4 regions of the Streptomyces flavalbus genome follow, and region 4 is predicted to be linked to each of the others. Evidence: riboswitches for the same ligand, from Rfam matches in the RefSeq annotation. Region 4 holds a riboswitch; each other region holds the start of a gene.
What was found. Region 4 has a riboswitch for cyclic di-AMP ahead of ACFQZ6_RS17185 (M23 family metallopeptidase). Riboswitches for the same ligand answer to the same signal wherever they lie in the genome.

Region 1: it holds a riboswitch for cyclic di-AMP, as region 4 does, so the genes downstream of both, ACFQZ6_RS21950 (C40 family peptidase) here and ACFQZ6_RS17185 (M23 family metallopeptidase) in region 4, are expected to answer to the same signal.
Region 2: it holds a riboswitch for cyclic di-AMP, as region 4 does, so the genes downstream of both, ACFQZ6_RS14730 (transglycosylase family protein) here and ACFQZ6_RS17185 (M23 family metallopeptidase) in region 4, are expected to answer to the same signal.
Region 3: it holds a riboswitch for cyclic di-AMP, as region 4 does, so the genes downstream of both, ACFQZ6_RS21045 (transglycosylase SLT domain-containing protein) here and ACFQZ6_RS17185 (M23 family metallopeptidase) in region 4, are expected to answer to the same signal.

Annotation. Positions count from the first base shown of each region.
Region 1 is NZ_JBHTEB010000001.1:4,837,524-4,844,583, forward strand. It holds gene ACFQZ6_RS21935 (LuxR C-terminal-related transcriptional regulator) at 1-439, shown strand, start outside; gene ACFQZ6_RS21940 (C40 family peptidase) at 482-1,549, opposite strand; gene ACFQZ6_RS21945 (hypothetical protein) at 1,964-2,317, shown strand; gene ACFQZ6_RS21950 (C40 family peptidase) at 2,370-3,566, opposite strand; cyclic di-AMP (ydaO/yuaA leader) riboswitch at 3,574-3,745, opposite strand; gene pcrA (DNA helicase PcrA) at 4,000-6,450, shown strand; gene ACFQZ6_RS21960 (M23 family metallopeptidase) at 6,583-7,060, opposite strand, start outside.
Region 2 is NZ_JBHTEB010000001.1:3,309,394-3,316,453, forward strand. It holds gene ACFQZ6_RS14710 (Ppx/GppA phosphatase family protein) at 1-19, opposite strand, end outside; gene ACFQZ6_RS14715 (DUF501 domain-containing protein) at 16-555, opposite strand; gene ACFQZ6_RS14720 (FtsB family cell division protein) at 629-1,105, opposite strand; gene eno (phosphopyruvate hydratase) at 1,216-2,496, opposite strand; gene ACFQZ6_RS14730 (transglycosylase family protein) at 2,821-3,510, opposite strand; cyclic di-AMP (ydaO/yuaA leader) riboswitch at 3,514-3,696, opposite strand; gene ACFQZ6_RS14735 (transglycosylase family protein) at 3,879-4,895, opposite strand; gene ACFQZ6_RS14740 (cytochrome P450 family protein) at 5,060-6,394, opposite strand; gene ACFQZ6_RS14745 (nucleoside triphosphate pyrophosphohydrolase) at 6,455-7,060, opposite strand, start outside.
Region 3 is NZ_JBHTEB010000001.1:4,661,299-4,668,358, reverse strand. It holds gene ACFQZ6_RS21065 (ABC transporter permease) at 1-653, opposite strand, end outside; gene ACFQZ6_RS21060 (ATP-binding cassette domain-containing protein) at 640-1,680, opposite strand; gene ACFQZ6_RS21055 (LolA family protein) at 1,712-2,995, opposite strand; gene ACFQZ6_RS21050 (polyprenyl synthetase family protein) at 3,390-4,400, opposite strand; cyclic di-AMP (ydaO/yuaA leader) riboswitch at 5,057-5,250, shown strand; gene ACFQZ6_RS21045 (transglycosylase SLT domain-containing protein) at 5,254-5,751, shown strand; gene ACFQZ6_RS21040 (HAD family hydrolase) at 5,791-6,621, opposite strand; gene fahA (fumarylacetoacetase) at 6,885-7,060, shown strand, end outside.
Region 4 is NZ_JBHTEB010000001.1:3,833,876-3,840,935, reverse strand. It holds gene ACFQZ6_RS17205 (MarR family winged helix-turn-helix transcriptional regulator) at 1-214, opposite strand, end outside; gene ACFQZ6_RS17200 (dihydrofolate reductase family protein) at 275-1,405, shown strand; gene ACFQZ6_RS17195 (alginate lyase family protein) at 2,114-3,127, shown strand; tRNA gene ACFQZ6_RS17190 (tRNA-Met) at 3,175-3,248, shown strand; cyclic di-AMP (ydaO/yuaA leader) riboswitch at 3,572-3,729, shown strand; gene ACFQZ6_RS17185 (M23 family metallopeptidase) at 3,741-4,856, shown strand; gene ACFQZ6_RS17180 (PrsW family intramembrane metalloprotease) at 4,932-6,338, opposite strand; gene trmB (tRNA (guanosine(46)-N7)-methyltransferase TrmB) at 6,379-7,060, opposite strand, start outside.

The DNA.
Region 1 (7,060 bases), 1.0 Mb from region 4:
GTTGATGGCGGACACCGAGCGGCCCGTCCGCTTCCTCGCGCTGTCCGTCTCGGACGCCGCGGAGGACGTGATCGGGGTGATCCGGGGCGGCGCCCGCGGCTATGTCACCAAGACGATCACCGGCACCGACCTGGTCGACTCCGTCTTCCGGGTCCAGGAGGGCGACGCGGTCTTCTCGCCGCGGCTCGCCGGGTTCGTCCTCGACGCCTTCGCCTCCACCGACGCCCCGCCGGTCGACGAGGACCTCGACCGGCTCACCCAGCGCGAGCGCGAGGTGCTGCGGCTCATCGCCCGCGGCTACGCCTACAAGGAGATCGCCAAGCAGCTCTACATCTCCGTGAAGACGGTCGAGTCCCATGTCTCGGCGGTACTGCGGAAGCTCCAGCTCTCCAACCGGCACGAGCTGACCCGATGGGCCACGGCACGCCGCCTGGTGTGAGACCCGCCTCGCGCCCCACCGACGCCCACGCACGCCCAGCGCTCACACCACCCGTGTCGCCCCCGCGAACGGCATCTCGCTGATCGGGGCCAGGCGTACCGGGGAGGAGGGGTTCGGGGCGTGGATCATCTGGCCGTCGCCGACGTAGAGGCCGACGTGGCTGATGCCGGAGTAGAAGAAGACCAGGTCGCCGGGGAGCAGCTCGGAGCGGGAGACGCGGCGTCCGGCGCCGATCTGGGCGTAGGTGGTGCGGGGCAGGGAGACCCCGGCGGCACGGTAGGCGGCCTGGGTGAGGCCGGAGCAGTCGAAGGCGTCGGGGCCGGTGGCGCCCCAGACGTAGGGGCTGCCGAGGGCCTGGTATGCGTAGGAGACGGCCGTCGCGGCGCGGGAGTTGGCGGCGGCGGTGGTGGTGGTGTTCGGGGAGGGGAGGCTGGCGCGGGGGCCGGTCGAGGCGCGGGAGGCGCGGTCGGGGGCGGTGCGGGAGGTGACGCGGGCGCGTTGGTCGGCCGACAGCCGGTCCAGGAGCCGCTCGGCGGCGTCCAGTTTGCCGGTGATGGTCCGCCGGTGGCGCTTCAGCTCCGTCTGGCGTGACCTCAGGGAGGCCAGTTCGACGCGGGCGGCGCCGCGCAGCCGCTCGATCTCCCGCAGGTGCCTGTGGACGCGGGTGACGGTGGCCGCCCGCTGGTGACCGGCGCGCTCGGTGAACGCGGCGCCGTCGAGGTAGTCGTCGGGGTCGGCGGAGAGGGCGAGCTGGAGCGCGGGGTCGAGCCCGCCGCCCCGGTACTGTGCCGCGGCGGCCGAACCGAGCGCCTCGCGCGCCGAGTTGAGCCGGTCCGTCCTGCGGGCCGCCTCGTCGCGCAGTTCCGCCAGCCGGTCCGCGGCGGCGTCGGCCTTCTCCCTGGCGCCGTTGTACCGGTCGGTGGCGGCCTCCGCCTCCTGGTACAGCTTGGCGACCTTGGCCCTGACCTGCGCCGGGGTGAGGTCCGGGGCGGCCTGCCCGGTGCCGTCGAAGGCGGTGGCGGTGGCCGCGCCCGCGAGGGCGAGGGTGGCGGCGGTCCGGACCGTGGTGCCGCCTGCCGGACGGTGTGGGGGCTTGCGGTGCGCTGCCACCTGGGCTGCACATCCTTTCCTACGGGCCGCGAGGAGCGGGGGGACGCGTCCGGCGGCGGCCCGCACAGGGGGAGTGGGCCGCCGCCGGACCTTCTCGGCGGGGGTGACCGCCCCGCCCCTGGCCTGGGCGGGTTGGGAGCCGGTCACCTGGGGGAGGACGCTAATCCCGGGTGTGTCCGCACGGTGACTCGTTGTCCGGAAGTGACTCCAGCGGACCGCGGGGCGACCGGAGATGACCGGGGTTCCCGAGGCGGGCCGTCGACTTCACGCGGTGCGCTGACCGATGTGGGGAACCGGGCGCCGACACGGCGGCACGGCTGCTATGGGCGCATATATGCGACGGGCGCCGGGGGAGGCCCGTAGGGGGTGGGCCGGTGTCGGGGGGCGGCCGGTGCGTTATTAGGCTCCGGCTCCATGGACGTACTCATCCACCTCTTCGTCGGTCTGCACGTCATCGGCATCGCCGCGCTGCTCGGCGGCTTCCTCACCCAGATGAAGGCGATGGGCCAGGGCACCGCCCGCTTCGTCCCCGCGATGCTGCACGGGGCCCTGACGATGCTGGTCACCGGCGTGGTCCTGGTCGGCCTGAACCAGGCCGACGACCGGACCCTCGACAACATCAAGATCGGCGTGAAGCTGGCCCTGCTGATCGTGATCCTCGGGCTCGTCTATGTGAAGCGGGACGACGAGAGGGTGGACAAGGGCGTGTTCGGCCTGGTGGGCCTGCTGACCACGGCGAACATCTTCATCGCGGTGCTGTGGACCTGACGGACCCGGCGGACCCGGCGGACCCGACGGACCAGGCGGACCCGGCGGAGACCTAGGCGGGCCGCACCACGCTGTGGATCGAGGACTCGCCGTCGTAGTAGATCGACTCCTCGCGGACGTAGGCGCCCGGCTTCGGGGCGTGGATCATCATGCCGTTGCCGATGTAGATGCCGACGTGGGTGACATCGTCGTAGAAGAAGACCAGGTCACCGGGCTGGGCGCTGGACAGGGAGACCGTGGTGCCCGCGTTGACCTGGTCGTAGGTGGTGCGCGGCAGGGAGATCCCGGCGGCGTTCCAGGCGGCCTGGGTCAGTCCGGAGCAGTCGTAGGAGTCGGGGCCGGTGGCGCCCCAGACGTACGGCTTGCCGATCTGGGCGCGGGCGAAGGCGAGCGCCTTCTCGGCCTTGGTGGCGTACGAGGAGTCGACGGAGGTGTCCGTCGAGGTGCCGGTGGAGGTGTCGGCGGAGCCCGTGGAGCCTGAGGTGCCGCTCTCCTGCTCCTGCTCCTGCGCCGCCGCGGCCTCCTCCTCCTGGCGCTGCTGCTCCTCGGCCTGCTGGCGGGCCAGCTCGGCCGCCTTGCGCGCGGCCTCCTCCTGCTTCTTCTTCTCGATCGCCGCGAGCCGCGCCTTCTCCTCGGCGGTCAGCTCCGACAGCAGGTCGCGCGCGTCGGCGAGCTTCTTCTGCACGGTGGACTTGGCCGTCCGGAGGTCGCTCTGCGACTCGGTGAGCGTCTGGAGGCTCTCGGTGGCCTCCTGGCGCTTCTTCATCGTCGCCGTCTGCTCGGCGAAGTAGTCGTCGACCGCCGACTTCTGGGTGCTGGTGAGCCGCCCCATGAGCTGGGTCTGGTCGAAGTAGTCCTGCGGTGAGTCCGCGAGCAGGAAGGTGGCGGTGTCCGGGGCGGCGGCGCCGGTGCGGTACTGGGCGGCGGCGTAGGAGCCGAGTTCCTCGCGCGCGTCGTTGAGCTTCTGGGTGCGCTGGGCGACGTCGTCGAGGAGGGTGTCGACCTGCTTGCGCTGCTTCGCGGTCTTCTCCTTGGCCGCGTTGTACTTCTCGGTCGCGGACTCGGCCTGGCGGTAGAGGTCGTCGACCTTCTTCTCGACCTCCTCCAGGCTCGGGCGGTCGTCCGAGGGGGCCGCGTTGGCCGTCTGGGAGAGCAGGGCCACGGAGGTGAGGGCGGCGGTGGCCAGGGCGGGGGTGCGGATACCGGCCACGCGGCTGCCCGCGGCACGTGACTTGCGGTGCGACGCCAAGGAGGCGACTCCTTCCATGTACCGCCTACCGAGTTAGCTGTCGGGTTCGGGCGGGTGGTTCGGAAGGGTTGCCCTACGGCCACTCCCTCAGGAGGAGTGAGCCGATTCACCCCGGGATCGGTGGGTCCCCGGCTCCGGCCACTGCCACGCGGGCACGCCGGACTCGGCGGAGGCCGCGCGGCCCGGCGACGTTCGCCGGAGGGGGTCGTACGGCCCGCTCGGCACCGTAGCCAACTCGTGTGGCGGCTGTGAAGGTTGGTGGGTGATATGCCCGATACATTTTCGTGACCTTATCCGGAACGTCGCTCACCGTGTCCGGGTGGCAGTGATCCGTGACAGTCATCCCGGGCGGCAGGGGTGCGGGGCGGTGCGGGCGCCGGGTCGGTGGGATCCGGCTCCGGTTGTCAGTGCGGCGCCCTAGACTCGGAGAGCGATGAGCAGCCTCTTTGACGACAGCTTCCTGGCGGACCTCCAGGCCCAGCGCGGCCCCGCGGACGAACCCCCGCCGCCGCCCGAGGACGATCACGTACCGGAGCCGATTCCGGACGATCTGTTCGGCGGGAAGTTCGACGCGCCCCCGGACCGGGACGCCTACTACCGCGACGGCGCCCCGCGCCCCGCGGTGGACACCGCCACCCTGCTGGCGGGGCTGAACGAGAACCAGCGCGCCGCCGTCGTGCACGCGGGCTCCCCGCTGCTCATCGTGGCCGGTGCCGGGTCCGGCAAGACCCGGGTGCTCACCCACCGCATCGCCCACCTGCTGGCCGAGCGGGGCGTCCACCCCGGGCAGATCCTCGCGATCACCTTCACCAACAAGGCCGCGGGCGAGATGAAGGAACGCGTCGAGCAGCTCGTCGGCCCGCGCGCGAACGCGATGTGGGTGATGACGTTCCACAGCGCGTGCGTGCGCATCCTGCGCCGCGAGAGCAAGCGGCTCGGCTTCACCTCGTCCTTCTCGATCTACGACGCCGCCGACTCCAAGCGCCTGATGGCCCTGGTCTGCCGCGACCTGGACCTCGACCCGAAGCGGTTCCCGCCCAAGTCCTTCAGCGCCAAGATCAGCAACCTGAAGAACGAGCTGATCGACGAGGAGGACTTCGCCGCCCAGGCCGCCGACGGCTTCGAGAAGACCCTCGCCCAGGCGTACGCGCTGTACCAGTCGCGGCTGCGCGAGGCGAACGCCCTCGACTTCGACGACCTGATCATGACGACGGTCAACCTGCTGCGCGCCTTCCCGGACGTCGCGGAGCACTACCGCCGCCGTTTCCGGCACGTCCTGGTCGACGAGTACCAGGACACCAACCACGCGCAGTACGCCCTCGTCCGCGAACTCGTCGGCCCGTCCGGCGAGGGAGAGGACCCGGCCGAGCTGTGCGTCGTCGGTGACGCCGACCAGTCGATCTACGCCTTCCGCGGCGCGACCATCCGCAACATCCTCCAGTTCGAGGAGGACTACCCCGACGCGACGACGATCCTCCTGGAGCAGAACTACCGCTCCACCCAGACGATCCTCACCGCCGCCAACGCCGTCATCGAGCGCAACGAGTCCCGCCGCCCGAAGAACCTGTGGACCAACGCGGGCGCGGGCGCGCGCATCACCGGCTACGTGGCCGACACCGAGCACGACGAGGCCCAGTTCGTCGCCGACGAGATAGACCGCCTCACCGACGCGGGCGAGGCCAAGGCCGGGGACGTCGCCGTCTTCTACCGGACGAACGCCCAGTCCCGTGTCTTCGAAGAGGTCTTCATCCGCGTCGGCCTGCCCTACAAGGTCGTCGGCGGGGTCCGCTTCTACGAGCGCAAGGAGGTCCGGGACGTCCTCGCCTACCTGCGGGTGCTCGCCAACCCGGAGGACTCCGTCCCGCTGCGCCGCATCCTCAACGTGCCCAAGCGCGGCATCGGTGACCGCGCCGAGGCCATGATCGACGCGCTCTCCCAGCGCGAGAAGATCAGCTTCCCGCAGGCACTGCGCCGCGTCGACGAGGCGTACGGCATGGCCGCGCGGTCCACCAACGCCGTCAAGCGGTTCAACACGCTGATGGAGGACCTCCGTACGATCGTCGAGTCCGGCGCGGGCCCCGCGACCATCCTGGAGGCGGTTCTCGAACGCACCGGCTACCTGGCCGAGCTGCAGGCGTCGACCGACCCGCAGGACGAGACCCGGATCGAGAACCTCCAGGAACTCGCCGCCGTGGCCATGGAGTTCGAGCAGGAGCGTGGCGAAGGGGAGTCCGGCACGCTGGCCGACTTCCTGGAGCAGGTCGCGCTGGTCGCCGACTCCGACCAGATCCCCGACGAGGAGGACGGCGACGGCGTCATCACCCTGATGACCCTGCACACCGCCAAGGGCCTGGAGTTCCCGGTGGTCTTCCTCACCGGCATGGAGGACGGCGTCTTCCCGCACATGCGCGCCCTCGGCCAGACCAAGGAGCTGGAGGAGGAGCGCCGCCTCGCCTACGTCGGCATCACCCGCGCCCGCGAGCGGCTCTACCTCACCCGGTCCGCGATGCGCAGCGCCTGGGGCCAGCCGCAGTACAACCCGCCCTCCCGCTTCCTGGAGGAGATCCCCGGCGAGCACGTCGACTGGAAGCGCACCGGCGGCTCCGCGGCGCCCGCGGGCCCCGTCTCGGGCGTGGCGGCGTCCCTGTCGTCGTCGCGCTCCCGGTCCTCGGCCTCGGGGGCGTCCGGGTTCGCCACCCGCAGGACCGACGAGAAGCCGGTGGTCGCGCTGGCGGTCGGGGACCGCGTCACCCACGACCAGTTCGGGCTCGGCACGGTGACGGCGGTGAAGGGCACGGGTGCCAACGCCGAGGCGACGATCGACTTCGGAGACGCCAAGCCGAAGCGGCTGCTGCTGCGGTACGCGCCGGTGGAGAAGCTGTAGGGAGCGCGCGGGCCCACGGGGGCGGGCCCTCGCCGTACGGTGGGCCCCCGCCATGTGGCGGGACCTCGTCGTGTGGCGGGACCTCGTCGTGCGCGGCGGGGCCCGGCTGGAAGAACCGTTACGGCTGACGCGTTACGACGGGTCCAGGCCATGGCTGCGCAGCCAGGCCAGCGGGTCGATGGACGAGCCGCCACCGGGCCGGACCTCGAAGTGCAGGTGCGGACCGGTGGAGTTGCCGGAGTTGCCGGAGAACGCGATCGCGTCGCCCGCCTTGACCGTCGTACCGGAGGGCACCTGGTAGCTGGAGAGGTGGCAGTACCACGTCTCCGTGCCGTCCATCGCGGTCACGATCATCATGTTGCCGTAGGCGGTGTTGTACTCGGTGCGCACGGTGCCGTCGGTCGCGGCCATCACCGTGGTGCCGTAGGAGACGGGGAAGTCGATGCCGGTGTGCACGGACATCCAGTTGATGCCCGCCTGGCCGTAGTAGGCGCTCAGGCCGTGCGCCGCGACCGGCAGGGCGAACTTCGGGCGCAGCCGCTCCTTACGGGCCGCCTCGGCCGCCGCCCGCTTCTGCTCGGCCTCCTGTTCCGCCTTGAGGTCGATGCGC
Region 2 (7,060 bases), 520 kb from region 4:
TGGCGGCCACGCGGGTCACTTGCCGTCCTCCTCGGTCGTCGTGGGCGTGCTCACGCACGCGCCCTTGCGCCACCACTCCGGCAGCATCGCCAGCGCCTCGTCGCCCAGCGGGTTCACGCCGGGACCGGCGGCCAGCGAGTGGGCCACCAGGACGTGCAGGCACTTCACCCGGTCGGGCATCCCGCCCGCGCTCGGGAAGCCCGTCAGCTCCTCGATCTCGTCCCGGCGCCGGATGTAGTCCTCGTGCGCGGCGCGGTACGCGGCGGCCAGCTCCGGGTCGCTCTCCAGGCGGGCCGTCATCTCCTTCATCACGCCGCCTGCCTCCAGCGTGCCGATGGCCGACGCCGCCTTCGGGCACGTCAGGTAGTACAGCGTCGGGAACGGCGTGCCGTCCGGCAGCCGCGGCGCCGTCTCCACCACGTCCGGCTGGCCGCACGGGCAGCGGTGCGCGATCGCGCGCAGGCCGCGTGGCGGACGTCCGAGCTGCTGCTTGAACGCCTCGACGTCCGCGTCGGTGGGCTCGGTGCGCGGGGTGGAGGGCGGGGGCGTGTCCATAGGAATCTCTACGAGTCTTTCTCGACGGTGTCACTGGTCGGCGCGGGGAGAGTAGCGGTCGGGCGCGGGGAGGCTACCGGTCGGCGGCGTCTGACTTGTCGACGCCGTCCCAGACGTTCGAGTACCAGGGGCGGTCGGCCGCGCCCAGGTCGGCGCGGGCCCGCTTGGCCGCGTCCGGGTCGATCACGACGTAACCGGTCTCCCCCGGCATCACGTAGTGCAGTCGCTGCCGGATCTGCTGCTCGGCGTACGCGTCGTCCTGCCACCGCGCCTTCTGGTCGCGCAGTTGTTCGACGCGCTCGCTGGCCTGCCGCTTCTCCCGCTCCAGGTCGGCGATCTCGGCGCGCTGGGCGACGTACTGCCTTATCGGGTAGGCGAGCGCGACGACCAGCGAGCAGACGACCAGGGCGAGCAGGGCGGCGCGGCCGGTGAGGCGGGAGCGGCGGGCCTGGCGGCGGGTCTGTGAGCGGTAGACGCGGGCCGCCGTCTGCTCACCGAGCAGCTTGAGTCTGGTGGTGGTGGAGAACCGGTCCCGGTCCTTCACGGCCATGCCCCGCCTCCGTCTCGTCCCGCCGCACACGCGCGTACGTCCCCGCACACGGTACGGGACCGGGTACGGGGACGTACGTACGACTGGCTACGCCTTGCCAGCTTCCAGGCTCAGCCCTTGAAGCGCGGGAACGCGCTGCGGCCCGCGTACACCGCCGCGTCGTCGAGGATCTCCTCGATGCGCAGGAGCTGGTTGTACTTGGCGACGCGCTCGGAGCGGGCCGGGGCGCCCGTCTTGATCTGGCCGCAGTTGGTGGCGACGGCGAGGTCCGCGATGGTGACGTCCTCGGTCTCACCGGAGCGGTGCGACATCATGCACTTGAAGCCGTTGCGCTGGGCCAGCTCCACGGCGTCCAGGGTCTCGGTCAGCGAACCGATCTGGTTGACCTTGACCAGCAGCGCGTTGGCCGCGCCCTCCTCGATGCCGCGGGCGAGGCGCTCGGGGTTGGTGACGAACAGGTCGTCGCCGACGAGCTGCACCTTGTCGCCGAGGCGCTCGGTGATGGTCTGCCAGCCCGCCCAGTCGTCTTCGAACAGCGGGTCCTCGATGGAGACCAGCGGGTACGCCTCGACCAGCTCGGCGTAGTAGTCCGTCATCTCGGCGGCGGAGCGCTCCTTGCCCTCGAAGACGTAGGAGCCGTCCTTGTAGAACTCGGACGCGGCCACGTCGAGCGCGAGGGCGATCTGCTCGCCGGGGGTGTAACCGGCTTCCTTGATCGCTTCGAGGATGAGGTCAAGGGCCGCGCGGTTGGAGCCGAGGTTCGGGGCGAAGCCGCCCTCGTCGCCGAGGCCGGTGGCCAGGCCCTTGCCCTTCAGCACCTTCTTGAGGGTGTGGTAGACCTCGGTGCCCCAGCGCAGCGCCTCGGAGAACGACTCCGCGCCGATCGGCGCGATCATGAACTCCTGGATGTCCACGTTGGAGTCGGCGTGCGAGCCGCCGTTCAGGATGTTCATCATCGGCACCGGCAGCAGGTGCGCGTTGGGGCCGCCCAGGTAGCGGAAGAGGGGGAGGTCGCTGGCCTCGGAGGCGGCGTGGGCGACGGCGAGGGAGACGCCGAGGATGGCGTTGGCGCCGAGGGAGCCCTTGTTGTCGGTGGCGTCCAGGTCGAACATGGCCTGGTCGATCAGGCGCTGCTCGGTGGCGTCGTAGCCGACCAGCTCCGGGCCGATCTGCTCGATCACGGCGAGGACGGCCTTCTCGACGCCCTTGCCCTGGTAGCGGTTGGGGTCACCGTCGCGCAGCTCGATGGCCTCGAAGGCGCCCGTCGAGGCGCCGGACGGGACGGCGGCACGACCGGTGCTGCCGTCGTCGAGGCCGACCTCGACCTCGACCGTGGGATTGCCTCGGGAGTCCAGGATTTCCCGGGCTACGACGACGTCGATGGACGGCACGAGCATCTCCTTCATGGATGTGACGTGGGTCAGCAGTACCGCAGTGGGTGCTGCGTCAGTACCGCGGTGGGTGCTGCGTCCTGAGCCTAACCGGCCGGGGGCCGTCGGCTCGCCCTCCGACCCCCGGTAGAGCAGAACCGAGAGTAAATTGTTTCCGAACGGAACAAAGAGCGGACCGGACGGTTACGGGAAGGGAACCGGACGGCTACCGGAAGCGGGCGTGAAACACCCCGCCCCGGCGCGTACGGGGGGACACGCGCCGGGGCGGGGGGTCTGTACGGCCACGGGACCGCTACGGGCCTACGTGACTGGACCGCTACGGGCCTACTTGAGGTTCAGTTGCTGGCCCGGGTAGATCAGGTCGGCGTCCTGGACGATGTCGTCGTTCAGCTTGAACAGCTTCGCCCAGCCGCCCTTGACGTCGTGCTCCGCGGCGATCGTGCTGAGCGTGTCGCCCTTGACGACCTTGTACTCGCCGTCGCCCTTCTTGACCTTCTTGCCGGTCGGGGGGGTGACGGTCTGCTTCGCGGCCGGGCGCTCGGCGGAGCGGGAGGTGCTCGGCTGCTCGGTCTCGCGGGTGGTGGTGTCGGTGGCCCCGGCGCCGGAGCCGGTGTCCGTGGCGCCGCCGCCGTTGTACGCGGCGCTGGACAGGCCCGTGCCGCAGACCGGCCAGGCGCCCTTGCCCTGGCCCGCGAGGACCTTCTCGGCGATCTGTATCTGCTGGGCCTTGCTGGCCTGGTCGGCGGTGGCGGCGTACTGCGTGCCGCCGTACGCGGCCCAGGTGGAGGCCGAGAACTGGAGGCCGCCGTAGTAACCGTTGCCGGTGTTGATGGACCAGTTGCCGCCGGACTCGCACTGGGCGACGGCGTCCCACTCGGACGCGGTGGCGGCGGAGGCGCTGCCAGCGGCCATCAGCGGGGCGGCGACGGCCGCGGCCCCGGTGACGCCGACGACGGCGATGGCGCGGACGGTCTTGGACGGACGGCGGTGCTTGCCCTTGCCGGAAAACAGCATGGATGATCCCCTCACCGACGCCTGCGAGGTGAGCTGTCGGGTTCGGGCCGGTTGAGTTGCCCGGCCACACCTCTCTTTACGAGAGGCGCGGCTTCACCCCTAGCCGGTTCGGCGGTGAGTTTCCTCAACCGCCGGTTCCGGCGCCTACCTTGGGTCCCCCGCTCCTGCCTGCGGCGCTTGACGCGACGACTGTTCCCGGGCGGCCACTGGCAGGATTCGGCGTTGCGGCGGCCGGGGCTCGTGTTGGCGAGCGGTCATGACCGTAGACACGCGATCCGCGGAATTTCAAAGACGATCAGGGCTTCTGAGACTCATCCCACACTTCCACTGAACCGGACATTACGTGCGAAGTGCGCCCTTAACTCCCGCTACTTTCCGCCCGTTTCGACCCCTACTTCCAGGGTCTGACCGGGAAGGATGAGGTCCGGGTCGGCTCCTACGGCGTCCTCGTTGGCCTCGTAGAGCGCGCACCATCCGCCCTTGAGGTCAAGGGAGTCGGCGATATAGGTCAGATTGTCCCCGGGCTGGACGGTGTAGGAGCCGTCGGCGGCGGTGGAGGACTCGGTGGCGGCGTCGCGGGAGGCGTCACGGGACGCGTGGCGGCCGGAGGATGCGGCGCGGGCGCCCTCGGCGGGGTCCTCGTCGGCGCTGTCGCCGCGGTGACGGCCGCCGCCGGTGCTGGCGTCCGAGGAGTCGCCACCCTGGAGGGAACTGTCGGAGTCGTCGCTCCTCGTGGTGGCGGAGGGGGAGTTGTGGGGGGCGACGGAGTCCGCGTCGGAGGTCGATCCGGAGGGCGTGTCGGCGTCCGGGTCGGAGTCGGAGGTCGCGTCGGAATCGTCCGCGTCGGTGGACTTGTCGGACTTGGGCGACTTGTCCGTACTCTTACCGCTGCCGTCCGTGTCCTCTGACCTGGAGTCAGCGGAGTCGGAGGACCCGGTGGAGTCGCCGGACGACGCGGAGGGCGCCGGGGAGTCCGCCGCGAGCCCCGTGTCGACGTTGGCGGAACCGGCGTCCTTCGACAGTCCGGAGAGCAGCCCGCAGGCGGGCCAGGCACCGGGGCCCTGGTCGGCGAGTATCCGCTCGGCGACGGCTATCTGCTGCGAGCGGCTGGCGAGGTCGGCACTGGCCGCGTAGTCGAGACCGCCGTACGACTCCCAGTCGTCCTGCGAGATCTGGAGGCCGCCGTAGTAGCCGTTGCCGTTGTCCGCGCTCCAGGAGCCGCCGCTCTCGCACTCGGCCACCTGGTCCCACACGGTGCCGTCGGCGGCGCTGGCGCCGGATGCGCCGAGCAGCGGGATGGCGATGGCGGAACCGGTGACTCCGGCGGCGACGAGGAGGGCCGGAGCCTGGCGGGGGCGACGGTGACGACCGTTCCCGGAGAGCATGTCGGGACCTTTCGCAAGACAGCGGTGACCAGCGCGGCGCATGGTGCTGCTGCGTCGCGTTGATGGGTGAACGTATCGGCAGACGATCACTTGTCACAAGTTAATGCCGCGCAGATCACGTGAAGATCACAGAGTTGAGCGCGTGTCACCTTTGCGCCGAGGTGTCAACTTTGCTCCGGAGAACGCTCCGCCCCTTCCGGCTGAAGGGGCGTGAACTCCACGGGCAGGGTGCGCAGTCCACGCATGATGAGCCCGCCGCGCCACCTCAACTCCGCTGGTTCCACGGCGAGTCGGAGGTCCGGGAGCCGGGTGAGGAGGGTGCCGAGCGCGGACTGTCCTTCGAGGCGGGCGAGCGGGGCGCCGAGGCAGTAGTGAATACCGTGGCCGTAGCCGAGGTGCTGATTGTCACTCCGGGACAGGTCGAGCGTGTCCGGATCGGCGAACCGCTCCGGGTCCCGGTCGGCGGCGGCGAGGACGACGAGGACCGGGTCGCCCGCGGCGATGTCCTGCCCGCCGAGGGTGAGGGGCCCGGTGGCGAACCGCCAGGTGGCGAGTTCCACGGGGCCGTCGAAGCGGAGGAGTTCCTCGACGCCGGTGGCGAGCAGGTCGCGCTCCCCGGCGGCCAGGGAACGCTGGAGGCGGGCGCGCTGCTCGGGGTGGGTGAGCAGGGCGAGGGCGCCGTTGCCGATGAGGTTGACGGTCGTCTCGAATCCGGCGAACAGCAGGATGAAGGCCATCGCCGCCGCCTCGTTCTCGGTGAGGTGCTCACCGTGGTCGGAGGCGCGGATGAGCCCGGAGATCAGGTCCTCGCCGGGGGTGGGCTCGGCGGGCAGCGCCTCCCGCTTGCGGTGGATCAGCTCGGAGAGGTAGCCCCGCATCATCTTCACCGACCGCGCGACGCCGCCCCGCGGCCCGCCCTGGTGCCGGATCATCATGCCCGCCCAGTCGCGGAAGTCGTCCTGGTCCTCGCGGGGGACGCCGAGCAGGTCGCAGATGGCGTAGATGGGCAGCGGGAAGGCGAACTCATGGATGAGGTCCGCGCTCCCCCGCCCGGCGAACCGCCCGATGAGGTCATCGGTCAGCTCCTGCACCCGCGGCGCGAACTCCGCCACCCGGCGCGGTGTGAACGCCTTGCTGACCAGCCGCCGCAGCCGCGTGTGATCCGGCGGATCGATGTTCAGCAGATGCGTCATCAACTCGGCCTTGCGCTCGCCGGGAATGCCCGTCTTCCCCTTGGCGTGCGCGGGCTCGTCGTGATGCGCGGGATTCTTACTGAGCCGCTGATCCGCCAAGGCCTGCCGGGCGTCCCCGTACCGCGTGACCAACCACGCCCCCACCCCACTCGGCAACCGCGTCCACCGCACCGGCGCGTTCTCCCGCAACCAGGCGTAGGCGGGATAGGGATTGGCGGCGAACTCCCAGGTGAAGAGGTCGGGGGCGGGAGCGGGGGTGGCGGGGGCGGGAGCGGGGGCGTCGTGCGGGGCACTCTGGTCGGTCACCCTCTGACGGTAGCCGTCCCGTGGGGGCTTCCCCCTCCCCTCCCCTCCCTCCCTCAGCCCTCAGCCCTCCGCTTCCCTGATCGCGTCCCGGTAGGCGCGGGCCGCCGCGCGGAGGGTGGATTCTGGGTCGATGCCCTCGCGTTCGGCCTGGGCGGCCAGGGCGAGGAGGGTGTAGCCGATGCCCTCGCCCTCGGGGAGGGGGATGTCCAGGGACGCGGTGCGGGCGCGGGAGGCGAGTTTCGCGGCGAGGGCCAGGGCGGGCTGGTGGAGGGGGATGCCCTCGGTGATGGAGGTGCGCTGTTTCTCGACCGCCTTGGTGCGCAGCCAGTGCTCCTTGACCTCCTCCGGCGTGGTGGCCGTCTCGTCGCCGAAGACGTGCGGGTGGCGGTGGATGAGCTTGGTGACGAGGGTGGCCGCCACGTCGTCGATGGAGAACGGCGCCTCCGCGTCGTCCTCGGCTATGCGGGCGTGGAAGACGACCTGGAGCAGGACGTCGCCCAGTTCCTCGCGGAGTTCGTCGCGGTCGCCGTCCTCGATGGCCTCGACCAGCTCGTACGCCTCCTCGATGCCGTACTTGGCCAGGCCCTTGTGGGTCTGCTGGGAGGACCAGGGGCACTCGGCGCGGATGCGGTCCATGACCTGGACCAGGTCGAGGAGGCGGGCGCC
Region 3 (7,060 bases), 830 kb from region 4:
ACGACCAGGGCGATCAGCAACGCCCGCAACAGGCCCTCGCCGAAGCTGATCCGGGTGCCGGAGATGGTGGTCAGCTCACCGAGGGGGAAGAGCAACGCGCCGACCGTGAGCGCCGACAGCGCGACCACGAGCGTGGCCGCCAGGCAGAAGGTGATCACGGTGGCGTACTTGGTGAGCAGCAGCCGGGTGCGGCCCGCCGGGGCGACGAGCAGATAGCGCAGCGTCCCGGCGTTGGCCTCACCGGCGACCGCGTCGCCCGCGACGACGCCGATGGCCATCGGCAGGAAGAAGGGCAGCGTCGCCGCCAGCGCCGTGAACACCAGGAACAGCCCGTTGTTGGTGATCTGCGCGATGAACGCGGGCCCTTCACCGCCCTCGCCGCCCCCTCCGCCCACGGAGGAACCGTCACTCGTCTCGATCTTCACGGCGACCCCGACGAGGATCGGCACGGCGGCGAGCACCCCCAGCAGCGCCAGGGTGCGCCAGCGCCGGAAGGTGGTGAGGAGTTCGCTGCGGAAGAGGCCGAACGTCCACAGCACGCCGGGCTTGCGCGGCCCGGACGTCGTACGGCTGCCCGGAACGGACCCGGAGTCGGTGACGCCGACGGCACCGGCGGCCACCCGCACGCCCTGCCCCGCTTCAGCCCGCGACATCGAATCCCTCCCCCGTCAGCGCCACGAACGCGTCCTCCAACGAGGCACGTTCCACTCCGAAACCGCGGACCCGTACCCCCATCTCGACCAACGCGGCAGTGAGGTCCGCGAGTTCCCCGTCCGGTGCCTCTCCCGTCACCCGGCCGTCGTCCGTGACCACGACGTCGCCGACGCCCCGCTCCTTCAGCACCCGGGCCGCCTCCGCCGCGTCCGGCGTGGTCACCACCAGCCGTCCCCGGGTGCCCGCCGCCAGGTCGGAGACCGTGCCCTGGGTGATCAACCGGCCCTGCGCCATGACCGCGGCGTGCGTGCACACCTGCTCGATCTCGTCGAGGAGGTGCGAGGACAGGAACACCGTCGTGCCCTCGGCCGCCAACTCCCTGATCAGGGCGCGGATCTCCCTCATGCCCTGCGGGTCGAGGCCGTTGGTCGGCTCGTCGAGGACGAGCAGTCTGCGCGGCTGGAGCAGCGCCGCCGCGAGGCCGAGCCGCTGCTTCATCCCCAGGGAGTACGCCTTGGCCTTCTTCCCGGCCGCCGCCGCCAGCCCCACCCGCTCCAGCGCCGCCTCGACGCGGCTCCGCCGGGTGCGCGGGTCGGCGGTCGGGTCCGCGGCGTCGTACCGGGTGAGGTTCTCCCGGCCGGACAGGAAGCCGTACAGCGCGGGGCCCTCGATGAGGGCGCCGACGTGCGGCAGCACGGTGCGCGAGGCGCGGGGCATGGGCTGCCCCAGCACCCGCGCCGCGCCCGACGTCGGGGCGATCAGGCCCATCAACATGCGGATGGTGGTGGTCTTTCCCGAACCGTTGGGACCGAGGAAGCCGAAGACGCTGCCCGCCGGGACGGTCAGGTCGAGACCGTCCACGGCGAGCTGCCCGCCGCGGTAGCGCTTGGTGAGGGCGCGGGTGTGGATGACGGCGCCGTCCTCCAAGGCACTCGTAGCGTCCGTGGCACTCGTAGCGTCCGTGGCACTCGTAGCGTCCAAGGCACTCGTAGCGTCCGTGACACTCGTGGTGGACGGTTCACCCATCGGCTTCTCGGCTCCCTCGGTCGGCCTGCGGCTACTTCCCGGACTCGGCCGCCTTGACCAGCGCGTCCTTCGTCACGGCACCCACGTATACCTTGCCGTCGTCCGTGATCAGGGCGTTGACCAGGCGCGTCTTGAAGACCGTGCCCGAGCCGAAGTCGCCCTTCACCTCGTCGCCGAGGGAGTCGAGGAAGCCACCGATGTCCCCGCCGACCTCGGCGCCGGAGGGTATGCCCTCGCCGCCGGTGTCGAGGACGGCGACGGCGTTCCAGCCCTCACCGATGACGACCGGGCCCTCGGCGTCCTTGCCGTGCTCCTTCAGGGCGTCCTCGTCGAGACCCTTGCCGAAGTCCTTGTCGAAGCCCTTGCCGAAGTCCTTGTCGAGGTCCTTGGAGAAGTCCCGCTCCTCCGCCCCCGGCGCGGCGCCCTCCTCGGTGACCTTCGCGCCCTTGGGCGGGGTGAAGTCGAAGGTCGACGCGGCGGGCCTGGCGTAGCTGATCTTGGTGAAGCCCGCGTCCACGACGGCGGCGCCACCGCTCGCGGGGGTCAGCGTGAACTTCAGCGGCAGGCCGGTCTTCGCGTCCACCGCCACCGTGATGGCGCCGACCGTGGACCCGGACTGCTTGGGCTTGATGAGCAGCTTGTACGTGTCCCGCCCGGCCACCCGCGCGGTCCCGTCGACGGTCACGGAGGTGGTGTCGTCGACCGCCTTCAGGGCCTCCTCGGTGAGGTCCTTGGGCGTGGCGGGGACGTCCTCGGTCCCCTTCTCCGCGTGGGCGCCGTCGGCCGCGGTGCCGTGGTAGACCTCGTTCGAGGCACTGTCGTAGCCCCAGACGTCGTCGCCGTTGTGGATCAGGCTGTACTCGGCGGCGTCCTCAAGGAGGGACAGCTTCTGCCGGTCCGGGCCGTCGGAGGCGACGCGCAGGGTGTGCGTGCCGGACACCAGCTCGGTGAGCTTGGCCGAGGGGTCGGCGCTGGAGCCCTCGCCGTCGCCCCGCCCGGCCATCCCGGAGGCCAGTCCGCTCTCCAGGTCGCCGAGGTCGGGCAGCCCCAGATCGGTGGTGATCTTCACCGTGCCGGAGAGCTGCTGCACGTCCGACTTGGCGATCTTCTCTATGAGTTCCTGTGCGCTGATCTTGGGGAGGTCCGGGCTGCCGGAGTCGGCGAGCGCCGGGACGAGCCCGATGGTCGCCGCGGCCACCCCCGTCACCGCGACCGGGACCACGTACCGCGCGGCCCTGCGCCGCGCCCCGCGCGCGTCGTCCTCCCGCGCGTCCCGCGCCGCGGTCGTGTTGTCGTCGGATGCGTACGGTGCCATGTCTGCCTTACCTCTCGCGTCGGCGGCGGCTGTCCGTCTCGTCACGTCCTGGTCGCGCTGTACCCCGAGCCGCCATTCTCACCCGAATTGGTGAGGAGTGGTGTTTTCCGTGGTGTCCATCTGACCAAATCGGCCCACGGGATACGTCACCCCACGGAGCCAACTCCGCGTACTGCTCGGGTATGACGCGAGACGCCCCCGTGTGCACCCACCCGTAGGGGTCCTGATCAGCTTTCAGACGCACTACGCCGACTGGAGGTACGCCTAGGGGAGCGCGGCAGGGGGACACGACGGACCGCCGCCACCCCCATGAGACGGATACGACACCTGCGAGCACCTCCGCCAGGCGGACGGGACACCCGCGGTCCCCCGCCAGGCGGACAGGACCCCGCGGTCACCCCGCCCGGTGCACCACCGCGTCGCACAGCTCGGTCAGCGCCGCCTTGGCGTCGCACTCCCGCAGCGGCAGCAGAGCCGCCCGCGCCTCCTCCGCGTACCGCACGGTGTCGCGCCGCGCCTGCTCCAGCGCGGGGTGGGCGCGCAGCGCCGTCAGGGCGCGCTGGTGCTGGTCGTCGTCGGTGAGGTCGGAGTCGAGCAGCTTGCACAGGGCGAGGTCCTCCTCCAGCCCCAGCCGGGCGGCGCGCTCCCGCAGCCGCAGCACGGGCAGGGTGGCGATGCCCTCGCGCAGGTCGGTGCCCGGCGTCTTGCCGGACTCGTGGGAGTCGGAGGCGATGTCCAGGACGTCGTCCGCGAGCTGGAAGGCGACGCCGAGCCGCTCGCCGTACTGGGTGAGGACGTCGATGACCGTCTCGTCGGCGCCGGACATCATCGCGCCGAACCGGCAGGCGACCGCGACCAGCGAGCCGGTCTTGCCGGAGAGGACGTCGAGGTAGTGGTCGACCGGGTCACGCCCGTCGGTGGGGCCCGCGGTCTCCAGGATCTGTCCGGTCACGAGCCGCTCGAACGCCTCGGCCTGCACCCGCACCGCCTCCGGACCGAGGTCGGCCAGGATGTGCGAGGCGCGGGCGAAGAGGAAGTCGCCCGTGAGGACCGCGACGGAGTTGCCCCAGCGGGTGTTCGCGCTCGGCACGCCGCGCCGTACCGCCGCCTCGTCCATCACGTCGTCGTGGTACAGCGTCGCCAGGTGGGTCAGCTCCACGACCACCGCGGAAGGCACGATTCCGGGCGCGTAGGGGTCGCCGAACTGAGCCGCGAGCATCACCAGCAGTGGCCGGAAACGCTTCCCGCCCGCCCGCACGAGGTGCTGGGCGGCGCCGGTGATGAAGGGGACCTCACTCTTGGTTGCCTCAAGCAACCCTTCCTCGACGGCCGCCAGCCCAGCCTGGACATCGGCCTCCAGGGCCTGGTCCCGCACGCTCAGCCCGAATGGCCCGACGACGGTCACGAGGGGTCTCCTGTCTGCTGGTGTCCACCGGCGATTACGCGGTTTGTCGATACGTCGCTGCCTTCACTCAAGTCAGCGTATCCGGTCATGTTTCGATCACCGAGGGCGCCCACCGTTGCGGCACGGGCGGTATCGGATCGCGGTCGGTATGTTTTTGATCATTCGATACGAGTGGATATGGGGGCTAAGTGAGTGAATGCAACGGGATGCACCTGAACGTGGCGCGCTGCGCCCCCTTGATCGCCATGATGGCATGAACACGCTTTCCCCCTCGGACACCTCCCCGGGTGGCCAATACGACAACGACGCACCCCTCGGGAGGGGTTCCACATTCACCGGGACATCACCCCCTCCGCGGGGACGAGTTGGCGGTAATGCCCGTTTTGCGACTCTTGTTGACACCCGTGACTTGCCTCACCCCGACCCCGTGGACAGACCCGCGACCCACCACCGCCAACCCCACCCGAACCCCCGCCCCTCCCCCGGCAGTTGAATCTGTGCGACCGCAAAGGATCAAGTGCCCCGAAATCACCTGATCAAGGTCGAACCCACACCGAACCATGTGATGAGCGATTCCCACACTTGTTTCCGACATGTGCTCTCGCATACGTTCCCGGCCTGTCGGGCGGACGCCGAATCCTGCCACCGCCCCGGCAACCCACTGACTGACTCATCCATGGCAGGAGCGGGGGACCCAGGTAAGTCGCCGGGCCGCGACGCGTACGACGTCACACGACGCCGTACGTCGCCACGGCACGGCTCGGGGTGAAGCCGTACCCGCGCAGGGCACGGCCGGGCAGCTCCCGCCCGAACCCGACAGCTCACCTCGCAGGCGCCGGAGAGGACGTTCACCATGCCCGCAGACGGCCAGCCCCGCCGTGCCCGCACCACCCGCCTCGCCCGCACGATCGCCCTCGCCAGCACCGGCGCGGCCGTGCTCGCGCTGCCGCTGATCGGCGCGACCAGCGCCTCCGCGCACACCACGACGGCCGCCACCACCGCGACCACGACCGCCTCGGCCGTTGCATACCCGGACAACCTGGACGGGTGGATCCGCGAGTCGCTCGCCGTCATGGCCCAGCACGGCATCCCCGGCAGCTACGACGCCATCTACCGCAACGTGATGCGCGAGTCGTCCGGCAACCCGGCCGCCATCAACCTCTGGGACTCCAACGCCGCCGCGGGCACCCCCTCCAAGGGCCTGCTCCAGGTCATCGACCCGACCTTCGCCGCGTACCACGTGCCCGGCACCGCGTACAACCCGTACGACCCGGTCGCGAACATCACCGCCGCCTGCAACTACGCCGCCGCGCGGTACGGCTCGATCGACAACGTCTTCGGGGCGTACTGAGCACCCGGCCGCGGCCACGGCATCGCGGCCCGGCCCGCGTCAGCCCTGTGAGCAGAGGCGTTCGAGGACGACGGCGACGCCGTCGTCCTCGTTCGACAGGGTGACCTCGTCCGCGACCGCCTTGAGTTCCGCGTGGGCGTTGGCCATGGCGACGCCGTGGCCCGCCCAGTCGAACATCGGGATGTCGTTGGGCATGTCCCCGAAGGCGATCGTGTCCCGCGGGCGCAGCCCGAGGTGCCCGGCGGCCAGCGCCAGACCGGTCGCCTTGGTGACACCGCACGGCTGGAGTTCCACCGTCCCCGGCCCCGACATGGTGACCGTCGCCAGCGAGCCCACCACGGCGCGGGCCACCGACGCCAACTCGTCGTCCGACAGGGTGGCGTGGCGCAGCAGCACCTTGCTGATGGGCGCGCACCACAGGTCGTCGCGCCGGTCGACCCGCACCGCGGGCAGGGTGGGGTGCGGCATCTCGTAGCCCGGTTCGATGAGCGTGAGCCCCTCGACACCGTCCTGGTCGACCGCCGCGTGGACCTGGCCCACCTCCGCCTCGATCTTGCCGAGCGCGGTCTCGGCCAGCTCCCGGTCCAGGGTGACGGACCACAGCAGACGGTCCGCGCCCGCGTCGTACAACTGCGCGCCCTGCCCGCACACCGCGAGCCCCGTGCTGCCGAGGAACTCCAGCAGCGGGCGCACCCTGGGCGCTGGTCGTCCCGTCACCACCAGATGCTGGGCACCCGCCGCGGCCACCCGCGCGAGCGCGCTGAGCGACCGGTCGGAGAAGGTGTCGTCGCCGCGGAGCAGCGTGCCGTCCAGGTCGGTGGCGATGAGGGAGTACGTCGTGCGCTCGGCATATGCGATGGGTGCGGCCATGATCAGAGAATACGGACATCGCGCTCCCTTCGTTCACACCAGTTCCGGCCTCAACTTCCTTGCCCCGCTCCGTGATTAGGGGCCCCCGCCGGACCCGGCCCCCGAAGCCACCGGACCGGAACCGCATCTTCCAATCACCACCTATCGAACATTCCGATCTCTTCGGGCATATCAGACACTGCCCAAGACGGCCGCCTCAGCCGTAACGTGTGGCCCGACCACCTGAATGTGTGGCGCGCCCGCAGAAAGAGAGGCAGTACCCCATGCCCCCCTTCGATCTCCCCGAGGGCGATCCCTTCGGACCGCACAACCTTCCGTACGGCGTGTTCTCACTCCCCGGCAGCGCGGACCGCAGGATCGGCGTCCGTCTCGGCGACCACGTCCTCGACGCCGGTGCGGCGGCCCTGACCCTGGGCTCCCCCTACGCCACCCTGCTCGG
Region 4 (7,060 bases):
GACTGCGGGTGATCTTCACCCGCTCCGCCAGATCGGTCATCCGCAGCCGCCGCTCCGGCGCCTCCGAGAGATGGACCAGGATGGAGTAGTAGAGGTGCGGCATCCCGGCGTCCTGCTGGAGCTGGCGGTCGATCGTGTCCTCCAGGAGGTGGGTCGCGGCCATGAACGCGCGCCAGGCGCGCTGCTCCTGCGGGGTGAGCCAGCGAGTCGTCATACGCCCAGTGTAGTTTTGCTTAAAACTTGAATCACACCACCGGAGAGGTGGAGCACGCCGATGCCCGTCCCCCACGTCCTGCTGTCCGCCGCCGTCTCCCTCGACGGCTACCTCGACGACACCGGCCCCGACCGCCTCCTCCTCTCCTCCCCGGCCGACTTCGACCGGGTCGACGAGGTACGGGCCTCCGTCGACGCCATCCTCGTCGGCGCCGGGACGATCCGCGCCGACAACCCGCGGCTGCTGGTCAACTCCGCGGAGCGCCGCGCCGCCCGCCGGGCCGCGGGCCAGCCGGAGTACCCCCTCAAGGTCACCGTCAGCGCCTCGGGCGACCTCGACCCGGACGCGCGCTTCTGGCACACGGGCGGCGACAAGGTCCTCTACACGACCGACAAAGGCGCCGCGCGGGTGCCGCGCCTGCCCGCCGACACGACGGTCGTCCCCCTGGGCCCCGACATCGACTGGCGGGCGCTGCTGACGCACCTGCACGACGTGCGCGGGGTGCGGCGCCTCATGGTCGAGGGCGGCGGGACCGTCCACACCCAGCTCCTCCAGCAGGGCCTCGCCGACGAACTCCAGCTCGCCGTCGCCCCGCTCTTCGTCGGCGAACCGACGGCGCCGCGGCTCTTCGGGCCGGGGGCCTACCAGGCGGGCCGACTGCGCCTGTGCGAGACCCGGCCACTCGGCGACACGGTCCTCATGCGGTACGAGCCCACCGCCCCCGGCGCCGGTCCGCTTCCCCACGCCGCCGACCGCCACTGGCTGCGGCTCGCCTGCGAACTGGCGGCGCTGTGCCCACCGTCGGACACCGCCTTCAGCGTGGGCGCGGTGGTCGTCGCGGCGGACGGGACCGAGCTGGCCCGCGGCCACTCGCGGGAGGGCGGCGATCCCGTCGTCCACGCGGAGGAGGCGGCGCTGGCGAAGGTCGACGTGGGGGACGCGCGGCTGGCCGGTGCGACGGTGTACAGCAGCCTGGAGCCCTGCGCCCGGCGGGCCTCGCGGCCTCGGGCCTGTGCGCGGCTGATCCTCGACGCGGGGGTGCGCAGGGTGGTGACGGCGTGGCGGGAGCCGGACACCTTCGTCGCCGGGGCGGATGGGTGTGGGGTGCTGGTGGGGGAGGGGGCGGATGTGGTGGTGCTGCCTGAGCTGGAGGGGATGGCGGTGCGGCCCAATCGGCATTTGGTGGGGTGACGGGGTCTTGCGGGAGCGGGTGTGTGTGCGGCCCGGAGCTGAACGGGGGTGCCGCGGATGCCCGTACCGCTGGGTGGGTCGCGCGCCCGGCGCTGACGGGGTGCCGCTGCGCCCACCCGTGCCGCCCCAGCGGCACGACTGCCCGCAGCTACGACGGCACGACTGCCCGCAGTTACGGCGGAGCCGACGACGAGTCGCAGTCGCCGTACTACGGAAGGGGACGTGTCGGGGGGTGTCCGCCCGCAGTGGTTCGCGCGCAAGACCCCGTCCACCCCACGATGTACAGCCCGCGCGGTTCCGAGGACGGACACCCCCCGGCGCGGCCCCGACCCACCCCCGGCAGACAGCGCTACGCCCGCCACCCACCGGACCAGCCACAGGCCGCCGCAGGCGTGCATCTGGAGCAATCCGGCCTGCACGTCAGCGCGGAGCGGGTCACGCTGCCAGGGAGTGGTCTGCGGAGAGTGCGGAGGTGGTGGGGCGTGAGGTCGATCGGGCGGAGCGTTGCGCTCGGAGTGGTCGTGAGCTGTCTCGCCGGGCTGCTCGGCGGCTGCGGCAGTCTGGACTCCGAGGCCCGCAGCATGGCCCGCGCCCTCCCCCGACGCCGACTTCACCCACCCCGGCATCCTCCTCAGCGAGTCACAGCTCAAGGCCATCCGCAAGAACGTCACCGCGGGCAAACAGCCCTGGCTGAAGGCGTACCTCGACATGCGGGACAGCGAGTACGGCTCGTACCGCCACACCCCCAAGCCCGCCGCCACCGTCGCCTGCCCCACCAACGGCAGACCAGGCCCCGCCTGCCGAGCCGAGCGCCGCGACGCCATCGCCGCCTACACCCAGGCCCTCCTCTTCACCGTCACCGGCAAGCAGCAGCACGCCACCAAGGCCACCGCCATCATGGACGCCTGGTCCGCCAAGCTGAAACGGCACACCGGCGGCAACGCCGCCCTCCAGGCCGCCTGGTCCGGCGCCACCTGGGCCCGCGCCGCGGAGATCATCCGGTACACCCCCGACTCCGGCTGGCCCCAGGACCGCGTACGCCGCTTCGAGGACATGCTCCGCACCGCCCACCTCCCCGAAGTCACCGCCCGCGTCCCCGACTTCAACGGCAACTGGGACCTGGCCATGACCAACGCCGCCCTCGCCATCGCCGTCTTCCTCGACGACCACCAGACCTTCGACGACGCCCTCGCCCGCGCCCGCGAACGCGTCCCCGCCTACTTCTACCTGGCCAAGGACGGCCCCCGCCCCCGCCCCCCGAAGGGCGGCACCATCAACACCCCCGCCGAGATCGACGCGTACTGGTTCCGGCAGAAGACGTACAAGGACGGCCTCACCCAGGAGACCTGCCGTGACTTCCGCCACGTCGGCTACTCCCTCGCCGCCACCGCCCACATCGCCGAGACCGCCTGGCACCAGGGCGTCGACCTCTACGACGAGATCAAGGACCGCCTGACCGCCACCGTCAGCCTCCACGCCCGCGCCCAGCTCCGCCGCACCGCCCCCACCCCCGCCTGGCTCTGCGGCGGCAAGGTGAACCGGAACCTGGGCCCGCACCTGGAGGTCGTCCTCAACCACCTCGACCACCGCCTCGACCACCGTCTCGACGACTCCCACGGCACCGCCGACGCCCGCGAACTAGCCCGCCGTACCCGCCCCGCGGGTACCGACGGCCGCTTCGTCTCCTGGGAGACGCTCACCCACGCGGACAACCCCGGATAAACGCGTGTGCTGAGCCCCCCGCCCATGGCGTACACTGGTTTCACCGACGCGGGGTGGAGCAGCTCGGTAGCTCGCTGGGCTCATAACCCAGAGGTCGCAGGTTCAAATCCTGTCCCCGCTACTGAAGGCTCAGGGCCGGAATCCAGTTCATGGATTCCGGCCCTGAGTGTTTTGCCGTACGGCACGCCACCGCCGCCCACCCCACCCACCCCTCCGTCACAAGACGTGACCACCCGAACGCCCTCCGCATAACAACTGACACACGGTCAGATCCCCAACCCCCGGCCAACCCGCAGCCAACTCGCCCGGTTTTCACCGCTCATCGCCCCGTACGTCCCCCACCGTTAGGTAATGATCAAGCGGAACGGCTTGGAATTCAGCCCCCGGTTCTATTAACGTCCGATAACGCAGCGCGGTCGTCCCAGCCGTCACAAGAGACGGCTCCGTGCGCACGCGCCGAATCCCGCGAGGGAACCGGGGAACCACCACCCTGGGGTGAATCGCGCGTCAACCACCGTAGAAGTACGACTGGTTTACGCGCGTAGGAGACCTTCCTGCTCCGAACCCGTCAGCTAACCCGGTAGGCGAAGAAGGAAGGAAGGAGTACGCCTACGTGGCGTCCAACCGGCCTGGCCCTGACTTCGGCTCCGATCCCGGTTCCGTCGACACCGCCGTCTACGGCGACCCCGCTGTCTACGGCGACCCCGCTGTCCACGTCGACCCCGCTGTCCACGTCGACACCGTCGTCTACGGCGGCGAGCGCACCGACGAGGGCCCCTGGGAGGAGTGGAACCCCACCGCGGACTCCATCCGCCCCGTACGAGGTCGGCACCGCGTCAGCAAGCAGCGCGGCGGCGGACTGGCCCGCAGCTCCACCGTCCTCGGCGTCGGCGTCATAGCCGCCGTCGGCGCGGGCGGCATGGCCACCGCGCAGACGGGCAAGCCGCCGGTCTCCATCTCCATACCCGACCTGCCCTCCGTCGGCTCCCCCTTCTCGGACGACGACTCCGAGGACACCGCCGCCGAGCCCACCGAAGAGGCCGCCACCCCGCTCAGCAGCGTCGGCGTCACCACCACGGACACCGCCCAGGGCACCACCGACGCCGGTGAGGCGCTGCGCGCCCGGATCATGGCGCAGGCCGAGCAGCAGCAGGACCAGGTCGACACCAAGGCGCAGCAGGCCGCCGAGGCCGCCGCCGCGAAGGCCGCCGCCGCAGCCGCCGAGAAGGCGGAGGAGGAGGCCGCGGCCAAGGCCGCCGCCGAGAAGGCCGCCGCGGAGGAAGAGGCCCGCAAGAAGGCCGAGGCCGAGCGGCTCGCCGAGCTGGCCCGGCAGTACACGCTGCCGACCTCCTCGTACACGATCACCTCGACCTACGGTCAGGCCGGTGCGATGTGGTCCTCCGGCTACCACACCGGCCTGGACTTCGCCGCGCCCACCGGCACGCTCATCAAGGCGGTCCACAGCGGCACGATCACACAGGCCGGGTGGGACGGCTCGTACGGCTACAAGACCGTCCTCACCCTCGATGACGGCACCGAGATCTGGTACGCCCACCAGTCGTCGATCAGCGTCAGCGTCGGCCAGAAGGTGACCACGGGTGACGTGATCGGGCGCGTGGGCGCGACGGGCAACGTCACCGGGCCGCACCTGCACCTGGAGATCCACCCGGCCGGGGGCGGCGGGGTCGACCCGCTGGCCTGGCTGCAGAGCAAGGGGCTCACGCCCTGAGGCGTCGCGCCTCCTCACTCCTTCCCTGATCCCCGGCGGTCCTGACGGCAACCCCCCGACGTCAGGGCTGCCGGTTCAGTGTTGGTAGGGATTGTGGACCGGCTGAGCTGGAAGCACTGGGTAGGCCGCGTAGGGCGCCTGCATCGGCACCGGCCGCCACCCGTATCCGTACCCGTACCCGTCGTACCCGTACACCGGCCGCACCGGCGCCGTCATGCGTGCCGCGTGGTCCAGGGCCGGGCGGGCTACGTCCCTGCGGGCCCACAGTTCGTGCAGCAGTTCCCGTTCCCGTACGGCGAAGTCCGCCCCGGCCCGGCCGCGGCGGCCCCGGTGCCGTAGGAACGCGAGGGACGTCGCGTACGCCTCGTACTGCGCCACCGTGCGCGCCGCCGGTTTGCCCAGGTGGTGACCGGCGTACTCGCGGGCCAGGCGGCGGGCCCGCAGCGAGCCGAGCGCGTACGGCTCGGCCGGGGTGAGCCAGCCCGCGGCGGCGTAGGCGGGCAGTTCCTCGCGTACGGTGCGCAGTTCGCGTTGGCGGGTGTAGACGGCCAGCCAGACCAGCAGGCCGAAGACCGGGACCATGAACATGCCGTACACCGCGAAGAAGCCGTACGGGCCGAAGGACGCCGAGCCGTTCCACAGGGCGTGCGTGCCCATCGCGAGCAGCAGGCCCGCCAGCGGGAGCAGGACCCGGCGCACGTGCTGGCGGTCGGCGCTGAGCGCGGCGATGCCGAAGCCGATGCCGGTCAGGACGGTGAACAGGGGGTGCGCGAACGGGGACATGATGATGCGCACGAAGAACGTCGCCGCGGTGACCGACGCGATGCCGCTGCCGCCGGTGAGCTGGTCGGTGCCGAAGGCGGTGCCGAGGTAGAGGATGTTCTCGGTGAAGGCGAAGCCGGTGGCGGTGACACCGGCTATGACGACGCCGTCGACGATGCCGGTGAAGTCCCTCCTGCGGAAGAGGAAGACCAGGAGCACGGCGGCGGCCTTGGCCGACTCCTCGACGACCGGGGCTATCACCGTCGCGCCGAGGGTGTCCGCGCTGGCCGGGTCGGCGGTGGTCGTGGCTATCCAGCGGGTGGCGAAGCTGTTGGCGACGATCGCTATCAGCGCGGCGGCGCAGGCGCCCCAGGCGAACGCGAAGACGAGGTTGCGCCAGGGGCCGGGGGCGACGCGGTCGAGCCAGCGGAAGGCGGCGACGAGGAGGGGGACGGGGAGGACGGCGAGGCCGAGGCCCACCAGGAAGCCGTCGGTGCCGGTCTCCCTGCGGACGAGGGCGAGGATGACGAGGCCGGAGAGGGCGAGGAGCGTGACGAGGGCGCCGTAGCGGACCCAGGTGCGGTGCCACCAGCGGGCGCGGGGGGTGGGGGTGGGGGGCTGTGCTGCGTACGCCGGGTACGGTCCGTACGTTCCGTGTGCTCCGTACGTTCCATGTGTTCCGTACGTTCCGTGGGTGGGGTACGGGGGACTGGTGGCCACGGCATCGACCCTAACGGGGGAGTGGCGCCGTCCGTGGTGGTCAGGCGCCGGGGTGAGGCAGGTCAGTGTGCTGTAGGCGCTGTACGCGGCGGAAGAGCAGGTCGTTCACGACATGTCCCTTGTCCAGTCCCTGGCCCTCGAAACGGGTGAGCGGGCGGTGGGCGGGCCGGGGGGCGTAGCCGCCGTCGGGCTGGGTGTTCTCGAAGGCGGGGTGGGCGGTGAGGACGTCGAGCATCTGCTCGGCGTACGGCTCCCAGTCGGTGGCGCAGTGCACGAGCGCGCCGGGCTTGAGGCGGGTGGCGGCGAGGGTGAGGAAGTCCGGTTGGATCAGGCGCCGCTTGTGGTGCCGCTTCTTGGGCCAGGGGTCGGGGAAGTAGACGCGGAGGGCGTCGAGGGAGTCGGGGGCGAGCATCTCGCGGAGCAGGATGATGGCGTCGCCGTTGCCTACGCGGATGTTCGTGAGGTTGTTGCGGTCGGCGAGGTTGAGGAGGTTGCCCTGGCCGGGGGTGTGGACGTCGACGGCGAGGATGTTGGTGTCGGGGTCGGCGGCGGCCATCTGCGCGGTGGCCTCGCCCATGCCGAAGCCGATCTCCAGGGCTACGGGGTTGGGGGTGCCGAAGAGTGCCTGGAGGTCGATGACCGCGTGGCCGTCGATGTCGAGGCCCCACTTGGGCCACAGGCGCTGTAGGGCCTCGGCCTGGCCGGTGGTGACGCGGCTCCGG